One region of the Vallitalea maricola genome, then DNA from elsewhere that is predicted to be linked to it. Evidence: riboswitches for the same ligand, from Rfam matches in the RefSeq annotation. Region 1 holds a riboswitch; the other holds the start of a gene.
What was found. Region 1 has a riboswitch for cyclic di-GMP ahead of AACQ14_RS05075 (transglutaminase-like domain-containing protein). Riboswitches for the same ligand answer to the same signal wherever they lie in the genome.

Region 1 (6,141 bases):
ACTGGTAGTAAAAGGGGTTTTAAATTATTAGAATAAACAGTTGACATACAAGTATTACAGGTGTAATATATAACTTGAGAAACTATTACATATGTAATAGTTTGAGAAAAGAAAGAGGATGATTATATGGAACAAAATACTCAAATATCAGGTGCAGAATGGAAAATAATGAATATACTTTGGTCGACTTCACCCCTTACAGCGAATGAAATAATTAATCATTTGGGTAATCATGTCAATTGGAATGATAGAACCATAAGAACATTAATAAATAGATTATTGAAAAAGCAAGCAATTTCATTTGATAAAAAGGGCAGAGAATACTTATATTACCCTATTGTTAACGAAGATGAATGTAAAAGAAAAGAAAACAAAAATTTCTTGAACCGTGTTTATAATGGCACTTTCAGCTTGATGTTTGCAAAATTTTTGGAAGATGAGGCATTTAGTAAGGATGAAATAAATGATTTGAAAAAGATTCTTAACGAAAAGACGGAAAAATAAGGAGGTTAGATATTGTTTAATTTACATGAGTTGACTATTCAAATATTTCATTCATCAATAATAATAAGTATTGTCATCTTGATTATTCTTAGCATAAAAACCATATTTAAAAATAGATTAGGAGCAATGTGGCATTATTCCATATGGTATATACTTATATTAAGGATGGTGTTGATAGAATCTGTTGAAACCAGTTTTAGTTTTTTTAATATATATAATTACTTATTAAATAAGAAAAGCGATATTGCCATTATCACCAATGATACATTATTAGAACCTCTTGGAAATAGTAATATGCTTAATCAACCAACAAATATTTCAGGTGATTACGCAATATCTATGACACAGAATCAATTGACATTCTTATATGATAAAGGGACTATGGTTTGGTTAATAGGTGTTTTACTAATATCAATAATTATAATAAGTTATAATTTATACTTAAATTTTAGATTAAGACGTGAATATGAAATTAATGTAGATGAAAATATAAAGATGATTGTGGAAGATTGCAAGCTAAAGATGAAGGTAGATAAAAAAATAGGTATTGCTGAAAGTAATTTGTTCAAAACACCCATATTGTTAGGTGTTCTTAAACCAATGTTAGTATTCCCAAAAGCTATCTTACAGGATTTAACATCAAAGGAACTGGAATACATTATCCTACACGAACTAGCACATTATAAAAGAAAGGATATTATAAAGAATTGGATCTGTGTTATGTTACAGGTTATTCATTGGTTTAATCCATTGGTCAGCTATGGATTTTATAAAATGCGTCAGGATTGTGAAGTTGCTTGCGATGCATATGTCCTTTCTCATTTGGAATCACATGAATATAAGGATTATGGTAATACAATAATTACTATGATTGAAAAAATATCTTTTTCTTCATCCATCCCTGGAATAGTAGGATTTAGTAACAAAAAAACAAATATTAAAACTCGCATTCATAGTATTGCAGAATTTAAAAAGGAGAAAAAAACAACAAAAATCAAAAAAGCAATAGTTTTTGTAGTATTAGCATGTATCTTATTAAGCAATAGACAGAATGTAATGGGTTACGAAGAGTCAGAATTACCTATAAATATAATAGATGAACACTTAAAAGAATATTTTGATAAATATGATGGGACATTTGTTATGTTAAATGAGAATGAAGACAATTATTACATTTATAATTCTTATAAGGCTCAACAGCGTATGGTACCATTGTCCACTTTTAAGATAGTTATTGCTGTAACGGCTCTTGAAGAGGGTATCATAAAAGACGGAATGTCAGAGTTGATATGGGATGGAACGAAATATCCTTATGATATATGGAACATGAATCATAACTTAAAAACTGGGATGAAATTTTCTGTTAATTGGTATTTTGAAAAGTTAAGTAGAGATATAGGTAAAGAAATAATGACAGACGTGATTAAGAATATTAATTACGGTAATGAAATTGGTTGGGGAGGGATAGAAAGTATTATAAATGGTAAATTAGCATTAAAGATTTCACCTATAGAACAAGTCGAATTTCTTAAAAAAACACATAATTACGAAATACCCTTTAAGAAAGAAAACATAGATACGGTAAAAGAAGTTATAAAATTATCACAAAAAGAGAATAGTGTTTTGGCTGGAAAAACAGGAACATTGATTTCAAATGAACATGAAATCAATGGATGGTTTATTGGTTATGTGGAAAAAAATAATAACGTATACTATTTTGCGGTTAACATTGAAGGCGATAGTGATGCAAATGGTGTTAACGCTCGCAAAATAGCGCTAAAAATATTAAATGATAAAGGGATATACTAAGAATAATGAGGGAGAATTTTATATGAAAAAATTTTTTGTATTAGTAATGATGATAGTAATAATGGTTACCGCTGGATGCAGTGCTAAAAAGGATGACTATATTTATAAGCTAGATATTGATGATGAAGTTAATATTGATGATAGTTTGACCATTAAAGAAATTAAGAAGGGGGTTTTAGTAGTAAATCATAAATTTCCATGGGATGGAAATTCTATGATTATTGAAATGAAAAATGGTGATGTAGCCCTAATTGATACACCTTATGAAAACGAAGCAACCAGAAAGATTATTGAGTGGGTCCGAGAACGAGCAGGTCAAGAGGTTAAATTTATAGAAATAAATACTGGTTTCCACTTTGACAATTTAGGTGGAAATAAATATCTTGCTGAACAAGATATTAAGATTATAGGAACATCAAAAACGGTAAATATGGTTAAAGAAAGAGGAGAAGATGCTAGAAAGCTTTTTTTAGATTGGCTAAAAGATCCTGAATTGAAAAAATATTATGATGTTTACACTAAACTTGAGTATATAGAGCCTACTGAAATAGTTAATATAGATATTGATGAGGAAATGGAAATTGTTTTTGGAGATGAAAAATTAGTACTTTATTATCCACAAGAATCCCATTCTCCTGACAACATTGTCGTTTATTACCCTAGTAAAAAAGTATTGTTTGGTGGTTGTATGGTGAAATCAGCTGAATCAGAAAACTTAGGTAATACAGCAGATGCAAATATTATGGGATGGTCAGAAAGCATAAAGAAATTAAAAAGAAAGTATAGTGAAAAAAGTGTTGATGTAATTGTTCCTGGTCATGGTGAAGTAGGCGATTATTCTTTGTTAGAAAATACTGAGAATCTATTAGAGCAATGAATCAGATTAACTTAGTGCTATCTATTGTTTATTAGATGTAATATATAAAGAAATATTTACCAAATTAACAATATGTGATATAATATCAATGAGAGGGTAGTCAAAGAGTCGGCAGTATTGACCGTATTATTCTGTAAATCGTAAAGCATATGAAAATATGTGACACAAAGCTATAGGGTCTAAGGCTTAATTATAAGCTATGATAGCCAGTTACCAGAGGAAGACTTTGATTACCTAGTAGTCAAATCTTTTCTCGAAGTGGCAAATTCAGTGAAAGCTGAAGACGCAAAACTAAAGGGCCTAAGTCAAAAATGATATGGCAGCCAGTTACCGAAAGAAGAGTTTTATTACTTTTCTTTCCCACGAATATGGCAAACCTATCGTGAGGTAGGGACGCAAAACTATAGGGTCTTCATATATGAAGATAGCCAGATGCCGAAGGGAGAGTTACAACTGAAAAAAATAGTATTAACTTTTATAGTTGCATTAATTTTTGTAGCATTAGCTGGGACAACCGCTTTTGCTAAGAGTGAAATTATAAAGGTCAATGCTGATAACGGCACAGTAAGTATCAATTATGATACTACTAATTATTCTGACTTAAAAGTTGTCGTGAAGAAGGGTTCGGATAAATATATCTATAACCTTAATTCTTCAAATGAAGAGCTACCATTACAAATGGGCAATGGTGAGTATACTGTAGGAATATATAAAAGAGCTGATGGTAACAAGTACAAATTGTTAACATCTAGTAAAGTACATAATGATACAACTAATAATACAGTATTCTTAGCAAGTGTTCAGAATGTACATTGGACAAGCGATTCAAAAGCAGCTATTCTAGCTAAAGAACTAACTAAAGATGCCAAGACTGACAGAGAGAAAATAGAAGTTATATATAATTACATAATCGATAATGTTAAATATGATGATGAAAAAGCAAAGAATGTTAGTAGCAGATATTTACCTTCAACTAATGAAACGTTAGCTAGTGAAAAAGGAATATGCTACGATTATGCTTCTCTATTTGCAGTTATGCTTAGAAGCCTTAACATTCCTACAAAGCTTGTTCATGGCGATAGTAATTTCACTTCTGTCTATCATGCTTGGAATGAAGTGTTAGTTGATAACAATTGGATAGTTGTAGACACTACCATTGATGCAGCATATAAATCAGAAGGTGTAAAAGTTTCTTATGAAAAAGATCCTTCAGATTATAGTGCTAAAAAGGTATTTTAATAATGAATAATATTTGATCCCTCTCAAAGTAATTTTTGAATTAATTTTATACTTAGAGTTTAAACAAGTATTTTTATATATCTCCATACATCTGATAAATTTCTTTTTTCTATATCATTTTTATAACGTATCATAAATTTTATATCTCCTAATAATAATCTAGGATAAATCAAAGATTTTTCAAGTATTGCTTGAAATTATAACCAATTATTAGTACAATATCTTATAGAATGAAAAATGAGGTGTAAGACATGGAAGCAATAAAATTATTAATAGAAATAGTAATTAGTTTTGTCTGTGCAGTAATTGTAGTATGTGTTCATGAATATCCTAGAATTATTTGTTACAAGTATTTAGTTCATCCATTATATAAGAATGAAACCAAAGTTTCATTTAATCCACTAAAATATATGGATCCATTTGGAATAATTTCTTTTATGTTTTTAGGGGCTGGATGGCAAAAACCTTTTAGTTTTAATACTGGTAGATTAAGAGATAAGAAAAAAGGTCTTATATCCATAACATTAATTGGTATATTATCTAATTTGCTGTTAATGGCAGTTTTAATACCTATTTTTGTTTCAACATTTAGGCAGAATTATTATGTAACTAAGTTTTTATTTATATTGATTCTATTTAACTTAGCTATAGTTGTTGTGAATTTATTACCTGTACCACCATTTGATATGGTTAAAATAATTCAAGCTCTTAATCCACGTGCATACTTCAAATTTGTTCAATACGAGAAAGTTATTCAAGCTTTATTCATTTTATTCTTGGCTTCTGGATTTATTAGTACTCTAGTAAATATTATTATAAATAGTATTTTTAGTACTATGATAGTTAGCGGGGTATAAGAAATAAAGAAAGGGTTTTTTAATTGAGTATTCCTGTAAAATTAGAAGTATTTGAAGGACCATTAGATTTATTGTTACATTTAATAGACAAAAATAAATTGAATATATATGATATACCTATTGTTATAATAACTGAACAGTTTTTGGAATATATCAAGAAGTTAGAAGAAAAAAATATGGAAATTATGAGTGAATTTATTGAAATGGCAGCTACGTTAATAAATATTAAGTCTAAAATGCTGTTACCAATAGAAGACGAAGAGGAAGAAGAAACAGACCCTAGAGAAGAACTGATGAATAAACTCATTGAGTACAAGAAATTTAAATATATTAGAGATAAATTGAAAATAAGACAAATTGATGCTAAAAAAGTTATTTTCAAAGAACCTACAATACCAACAGAAGTTCTTAACTATGAAGAAAAAGTAGATACCAGTAAGATACTATCAGATATTGATTTTTCTATGATTTACAATGTATTCCAATCTGTTATGAAAAAGCAATATAATAAAATAGATACTATAAGAAGTGATTTTGGTGAGATTGTTAGAGAAGAATATACTGTAAATGATAAAATAGATTATATAATTAATTTATCAAAACAGTACGAAACCATAAGTTTCAGAGATGTTCTCGAAACTCAAATATCCAAAGTAGAAATAATTGTTACATTTCTTGCAGTCTTGGAATTAATGAAGATGGGTAAAATATTAATCGTACAAAGGGATCTATTTGATGATATCATTATAAAGTATACAGATTTAAATAATGATAATATAATATAATTAATCCTGAATGCCTAAATAACATAGAATATTTAGGATTTAGGATATATTTATGTAGATTGATTATATA
Region 2 (6,141 bases), on a different contig from region 1:
TTATATATCAGAAGAGATTGCTCCTTTTTATGGATATCCTGATAATGCGGCTAGTCTTAAGATAGATTATGCATATTCTGAAGATAAGAATACTGTAAAAGTATATTTCAATAGAAATGTACCTAGTAATATTGTTAATGCTACATTTGTGATGAATGGTGTTTCCTTTGTAAGTAAACAATTTTTAGATATTGAACCTAGAGTTTTAACTCTATATATAAATTCAAGTACACCACTTCAAAATGGTACTAATTATAAATTAAGTATAATTGGAGCAAAAAATGAATTTGGAGTACCATATACTGGTTCTATAGAATATACGCTTCAGGGTACCTCTACAGAATCTGGAGATATTGGTATTACAGAATGTAAATTTATTGCAAATGATACTGTATTCATAAAATTTAACAAAGAAATTAATCAATCAGCCAATAATGCTTCAAAATTTAAATTAGAATATACTGAATCTGATACCACAAAAACTATAACAGCTTCAAATATCAACTTTATTGATAGCAAAACAGTATCAGTTAAATTTAGTAATATTGATATGAATACAAAATATAATGTGAAAATAAGTAATTTAGTAAATTTCTCAAATCAATTTACTACCAGAGAAGTATCATCTTCAATAGAACAGTAGTAAATAATAAATAAAATCATAGGTTGAACCTATGTTTCTACCTATGGTTTTTATATTTCAACGACAAAATAATCATAAATAACTAATGAAGAAAGGACGGTTTTTATGACAAAAAAAATTAGTGCATTATTATTAGTTTTATGTATGATTTTATCTACTAGTCATAATATATATGCTATCAATAATAACGTAAATAAGATTAACGTTTTGACCAAATTGGAGATTCTTAAGGGTAATGGAAATAGTTTGAATCTTGAGGGACAATTATCCAGAAGTGAAGCAGCTGCTTTTATAGTTCGACTTTTAGGTGAAGAACAAGAAGTTACAAATAATAAAGAAAAATATAACAATACTGGTTTTATAGATGTACCTCAAAACCAATGGTTTGCTCCTTATATAGGTTATTGCGTTCAAAAAGATATTATAAATGGATATAAAGATGGTACATTTAAACCTAAGGATAAATTAGGTGAAAAAGCATTTTTTAAACTTATTTTGACGTCTTTAGGATATAAATATAATGAAGACTTTACATGGAACAATGTTTTTTCTAAAGCATATGGTATAGGATTAGTATCTGACCTTAGTTATTCAAATGGACACAAAGAAGATACCAATTTTACTAGAGGAGAAGTAGCTGATATTATTTATCGTACTCTTCAAATGAAAAACAATAAGACTAAAGTCAGAATGGCTCAAGCATTTGTTGATAATGCTATGATATCTAAATCAGATGCAATAGAGTATGAATTAATAGAAGATGAATTAGAAACAAAAATTTCAAGTGTTATTGCAAAAAATTCAACTACTATAGAAGTCACTTTTAACGAACATATACAACCTATTACACTTGAGAATATATTAATATATGAGGCTAGTGGTACTACAGAAATTCTACCAATACAAGACATAAGTAAAAAAGAGTCAACAGATACGTATATTATCAAAACTTCAGAAGACCAGAAAATGGACGAAGAATACATTATGTTAGTGGATAAGGTTATAGATACTAATGGAAATCCAGCAAATACTTTAAATACTAATTTTATGGGATTTCGTGCTGATGAATTAGTATCCGATTTCTTCAGAATAAGTAAAGTAGAAGCTATAAGTAATAATATTATTTATGTTTATTTTACACATCCAATAAATGATAATGCTTTACAATCAGCTTTTTACACTATTGAAAAAGATGGAGCAGAAATTATTAAAGGTGATAATACTAATATTTTAATAAACAAATTATCTACTTGTAATAATGGCGTTTCAATATTTTTTAAAAGTTATGTATTTACAGAAGAAGAATATTTCAATTTAGATGTTAATGGACAATTGTCTAGTACTTATGGAGTTGGATTGAATAAAGGTGATGGGGACTCAGTAAAATTTAAAGCATCAGTATTACAAAATGATATTTTTAGTGTTGAAAGCTGTTTACCAGTAAATAATCGTACTATACAACTTAATTTTAATAAAGAGATTAACCCTAAAATAGCAAAACAAGTATTCAGTTATTATATAACAGACTATAATAATACTCCAATTAAAATTGATAAAGCTGAAGTACTGCAAGAAGGTGTTGATGCGGGGAAAGCTGTACGATTAACTATTAATTCAGTTATTTTGGTTAACAAAGAATACAAAGTACTAATTAATCATATGACAGATGTAACAAACCAATTTTCAATCTATGATAAAGAATATTTATTTACTGGAAATTATTATACTGTTAAAGATATTGAAATAGAAGCTGTTTTACCAGTTGATGAAAATACAATAATAGCTTATATTAGTAAACCACTTGATGAAGAATATGCTAAGATAGCTAGTAATTACCAAATACAAGGTATTACTACACCATCATTTATGGCTATACCAACAGCAGTCTATTATGACAATGAAAAAGATTCGCATATGATAAAGATTTATTTATCAAAAGATAAAAAATTGAAACAATCCCAATCTTATAAATTAAGAGCTATTACATTAAAGGACACCATGGGTAATGTACAACATGTAATAAAAACAAATCAATTTAATTTCACGTCCAGTAATTCAGTTGATATTTTTATCAATGAAGCCAAAATAATTGGAGATAAGACTATCAAAATAGGATTTAATAAAGAAATTGATTTTAATATTAATAATGTGCTAGCGTCAAATTACAAATTAATATATGTAGAAAATGGCGTAGAATACAGTAAGATACCTATAGGTGCAAATTATATAGATGAAAATACAATTACACTAAACTTTGATGTTTTAAATCTTGAAAAAGACTATAAAATAACATTTTCTAAATTAATTGATTATGGAAAAAATGAAACAGATAATAAAGATGGTAAATATTCTATGGAAGTTACTTCAGGAAATTAAAAGTTATTATATATCCCAATAACGTATGGTTATTGGGTTTTTTATTTCACAAATATATTATTAATATAAAGTTGAAATTTGTTTTAAATATAATATTAGAAAAACATATATTATGTATTGACTATATAAACATCTAATGATATTATTAAATTGTAAAATTAAATATAAGGGCAAACTTACTGAAAAGTAAGGACGCAAAGCTAGAGTCTAAGGTAAATACTATGACAGTTCGGCTGCTTTGAATCATATATATATTCAAAGCAGTTTTTATTTTGTCAAAAACTAGAATTATATAATTTTATAATTATTAGATTCGGAAAATAATAAAGCAATATTGCTTTATTTGTAATATATTTTAATATTAACAACATAATAATAAATATCATCATGTTGACAATATTATATTCAAGATAAGACTGATAATGATTTTCATAAGGTTAACCACGTTCCAAAAAAAACGAGGCTGAAAACAGAGAGCCTACCTCTATAAGAAAGAAGGACAGAAAACTATTATAAGAGGTGATTAGTTGAAAAAGAAGTTTTTAAAGAAATCGTTAGTGTTTTTGTTTGCTTTCATGTACTTAACGAGTAATTTAGTATATGCTCAAACAGAACAACAAGATTTAACTGGTAATATTATAATATCAGAAAATGTAACAGAAAATACAGGAGAGCCAGTGGAAAATCCAGGAGAGCCAGTGGAAAATCCAGAAGAGCCAGCTGAAAATTCAGGGGAGCCAGTGGAAAATCCAGAAGAACCAGCTGAAAATCCAGAAGAGCCAGTGGAGAATCCAGAAGAACCAGTGGAAAACCCAGGAGAGCCAGTGGAAAACCCAGGAGAACCAGTGGAGAATCCAGAAGAACCAGTGGAAAATCCAGGAGAGCCAGTGGAAAATCCAGGAGAGCCAGTGGAAAACCCAGGAGAGCCAGTGGAAAATCCAGAAGAACCAGTGGAAAATCCAGGAGAGCCAGTGGAAAATCCAGGAGAGCCAGTGGAAAATCCAGAAGAACCAGCTGAAAATCCAGGAGAACCAGTGGAAAATCCAGAAGAACCAGTGGAGAATCCAGAAGAACCAGTGGAAAACCCAGAAGAACCAGCTGAAAACCCAGCAGACCCAGGAGAAAATCCAAGTGAGTCAGGGGATAAACTAGATCAATCAGAGGATTTAGATGAACTAGAAAGTGCTAGCAGAGATATGGATATGTTATCCGCTATAATGCTAAATGAAAATGAGTATATTATTAGTTGGATAATTAATAAATCTGCTACATTAGCAGTAAATCAAGTAAGTGGTGCTGATATCAGAGTTGAAAAAGAACAAAATTATAGATATAAGTTAACAGCTACAGCTAATGACGAAAGTCATAGAATTGTAGGTTGGAAAATAACAGACACTAGTAATGGTTCTGAATCAATTTTTAGTAAAAGTGATATACGTATAGGAAGAAGACCAACATTATTTAATACAGATGTTGATTATAAAGTTAAGAAGAATAGAAGATATGAAGCTACTCCAATAGTTGAAACCATATATTCACTTACTGTAAATTATGATAATTCACTAGGAGAAGTATATATTGATGGTACCAAAGTAGATAATGGATATAGTGCAATATATGAAGAGGGTACTTCTGTTAATCTAAAGGCATATTCTTATCAAGGATATGAGCCACAAAATCAATTTAAGAATATGGATATTACTATTAACCAAAAAGAGATTATAGACGTAGTGTTTGATTCTAAGGAACAGGTATATGATAAAGACTACTATCCAGCAGATGGAAGTTTTGCAGGAATAGTAGGTCATGGACATGATCCAAAGGATAATCCATTGGAAGCCGCATTAAATATATCACCAGATAAAGATGTGTATGAAGTAGGTGACAACGTTAATCTAGAATTCAGTTACAATGTGGTTAGTGGTGATAATGGCGGTAATAGTTTAAATGAGGTTAAGGTATATAGGCATAATACTAGCACTCCATTATTTGCCGAGAATAATTTCCCTAACACTGTTCAAGATATAATAACTATACCAAGTACTAAAACTGAATTAGATAATAATTATGTATTTGATGTTAGTAGTAAAACTTATTCAAAAAATCTAGAGTTTGATTTAGTAGATCAATATAATGATGATCCTCAAACAATACTAGATTCAGCTACACAAAATATCAAAGTAAGTGTTTCTAATGTATGGTTAGATGCTCCTGTACTTAATACAATAGATGTAACCATGAAGTCAGGAAAAGTATATTGGGAGAAATTAGCTAATGCAAATGATTATGATATAAAAGTATATGATGAGAATGGAGTTTTATTAGATCATAGTTTGGTTATTGAATTTGATGATGTAACTAATAGATATTATGTAATTGATAATAGTTTAACTCCAGGTACTAAATATATCTATAAAGTAACTGCAAGTAATTCATTTATGACTAGTGAAGAAGCTGAAACTGAATTAGTAACTAAAGTAGCTACTATAAAAGTATATCTTGATAATACCTTAGTAAATAGTACAGATGGAAATTATGATTTTGCTAAGATTATAACATCAATAGTAGATGGCAAGTTTAATCTATCAGCTTATTCATATAGAGGATATGAATTTGACAGAATAGAAGGGGCAGCAAAAAATCATTTTGAAACAGGAATAGCAGATAATGTAACTATTGAAATATATTTTAATTCTAAAGAAGATATTTATGGCCATAAATTCTATTCACTAGATGGTACTGCTTATGGTGAAGAAGGAGAATTGATGGATGATTTAAGAACTGGTACTATCGAACTTGATAATCCTAGTACAGATGAAATTGATTATTCACATAGCCATACTATCACAGCAAGACCAGGTGAAAGTATTGATATTAATACTAGAATGACATGTATTGATGGAGATAATGAAGAAGCTAAATTATATGATTTATGGGTTTATGTTAATGGAGAAAAGTCGGATGATATAGGGCATATTGATATACCTTCAGATCCAGGTTTATCTGGTGTTCATACACTAACAATTCCTACATGGGATGAACTTACTGATCTAAATAATTTAACTTACAAATTTGATTTAATCGATATGCATAAATATACTTGGGCAGCAGGCTTAACTGAT

Region 2: it holds a riboswitch for cyclic di-GMP, as region 1 does, so the genes downstream of both, AACQ14_RS00400 (hypothetical protein) here and AACQ14_RS05075 (transglutaminase-like domain-containing protein) in region 1, are expected to answer to the same signal.

The regions. Positions count from the first base shown of each region.
Region 1 covers NZ_BTPU01000015.1:1,739-7,879, forward strand. The annotation lists gene AACQ14_RS05060 (BlaI/MecI/CopY family transcriptional regulator) at 127-504, shown strand; gene AACQ14_RS05065 (BlaR1 family beta-lactam sensor/signal transducer) at 517-2,313, shown strand; gene AACQ14_RS05070 (MBL fold metallo-hydrolase) at 2,336-3,190, shown strand; cyclic di-GMP riboswitch class I at 3,320-3,408, shown strand; cyclic di-GMP riboswitch class I at 3,441-3,525, shown strand; cyclic di-GMP riboswitch class I at 3,551-3,630, shown strand; gene AACQ14_RS05075 (transglutaminase-like domain-containing protein) at 3,623-4,429, shown strand; gene AACQ14_RS05080 (site-2 protease family protein) at 4,681-5,286, shown strand; gene AACQ14_RS05085 (segregation and condensation protein A) at 5,310-6,071, shown strand.
Region 2 covers NZ_BTPU01000001.1:103,107-109,247, forward strand. The annotation lists gene AACQ14_RS00390 (S-layer homology domain-containing protein) at 1-643, shown strand, start outside; gene AACQ14_RS00395 (S-layer homology domain-containing protein) at 749-3,019, shown strand; cyclic di-GMP riboswitch class I at 3,179-3,260, shown strand; gene AACQ14_RS00400 (hypothetical protein) at 3,547-6,141, shown strand, end outside.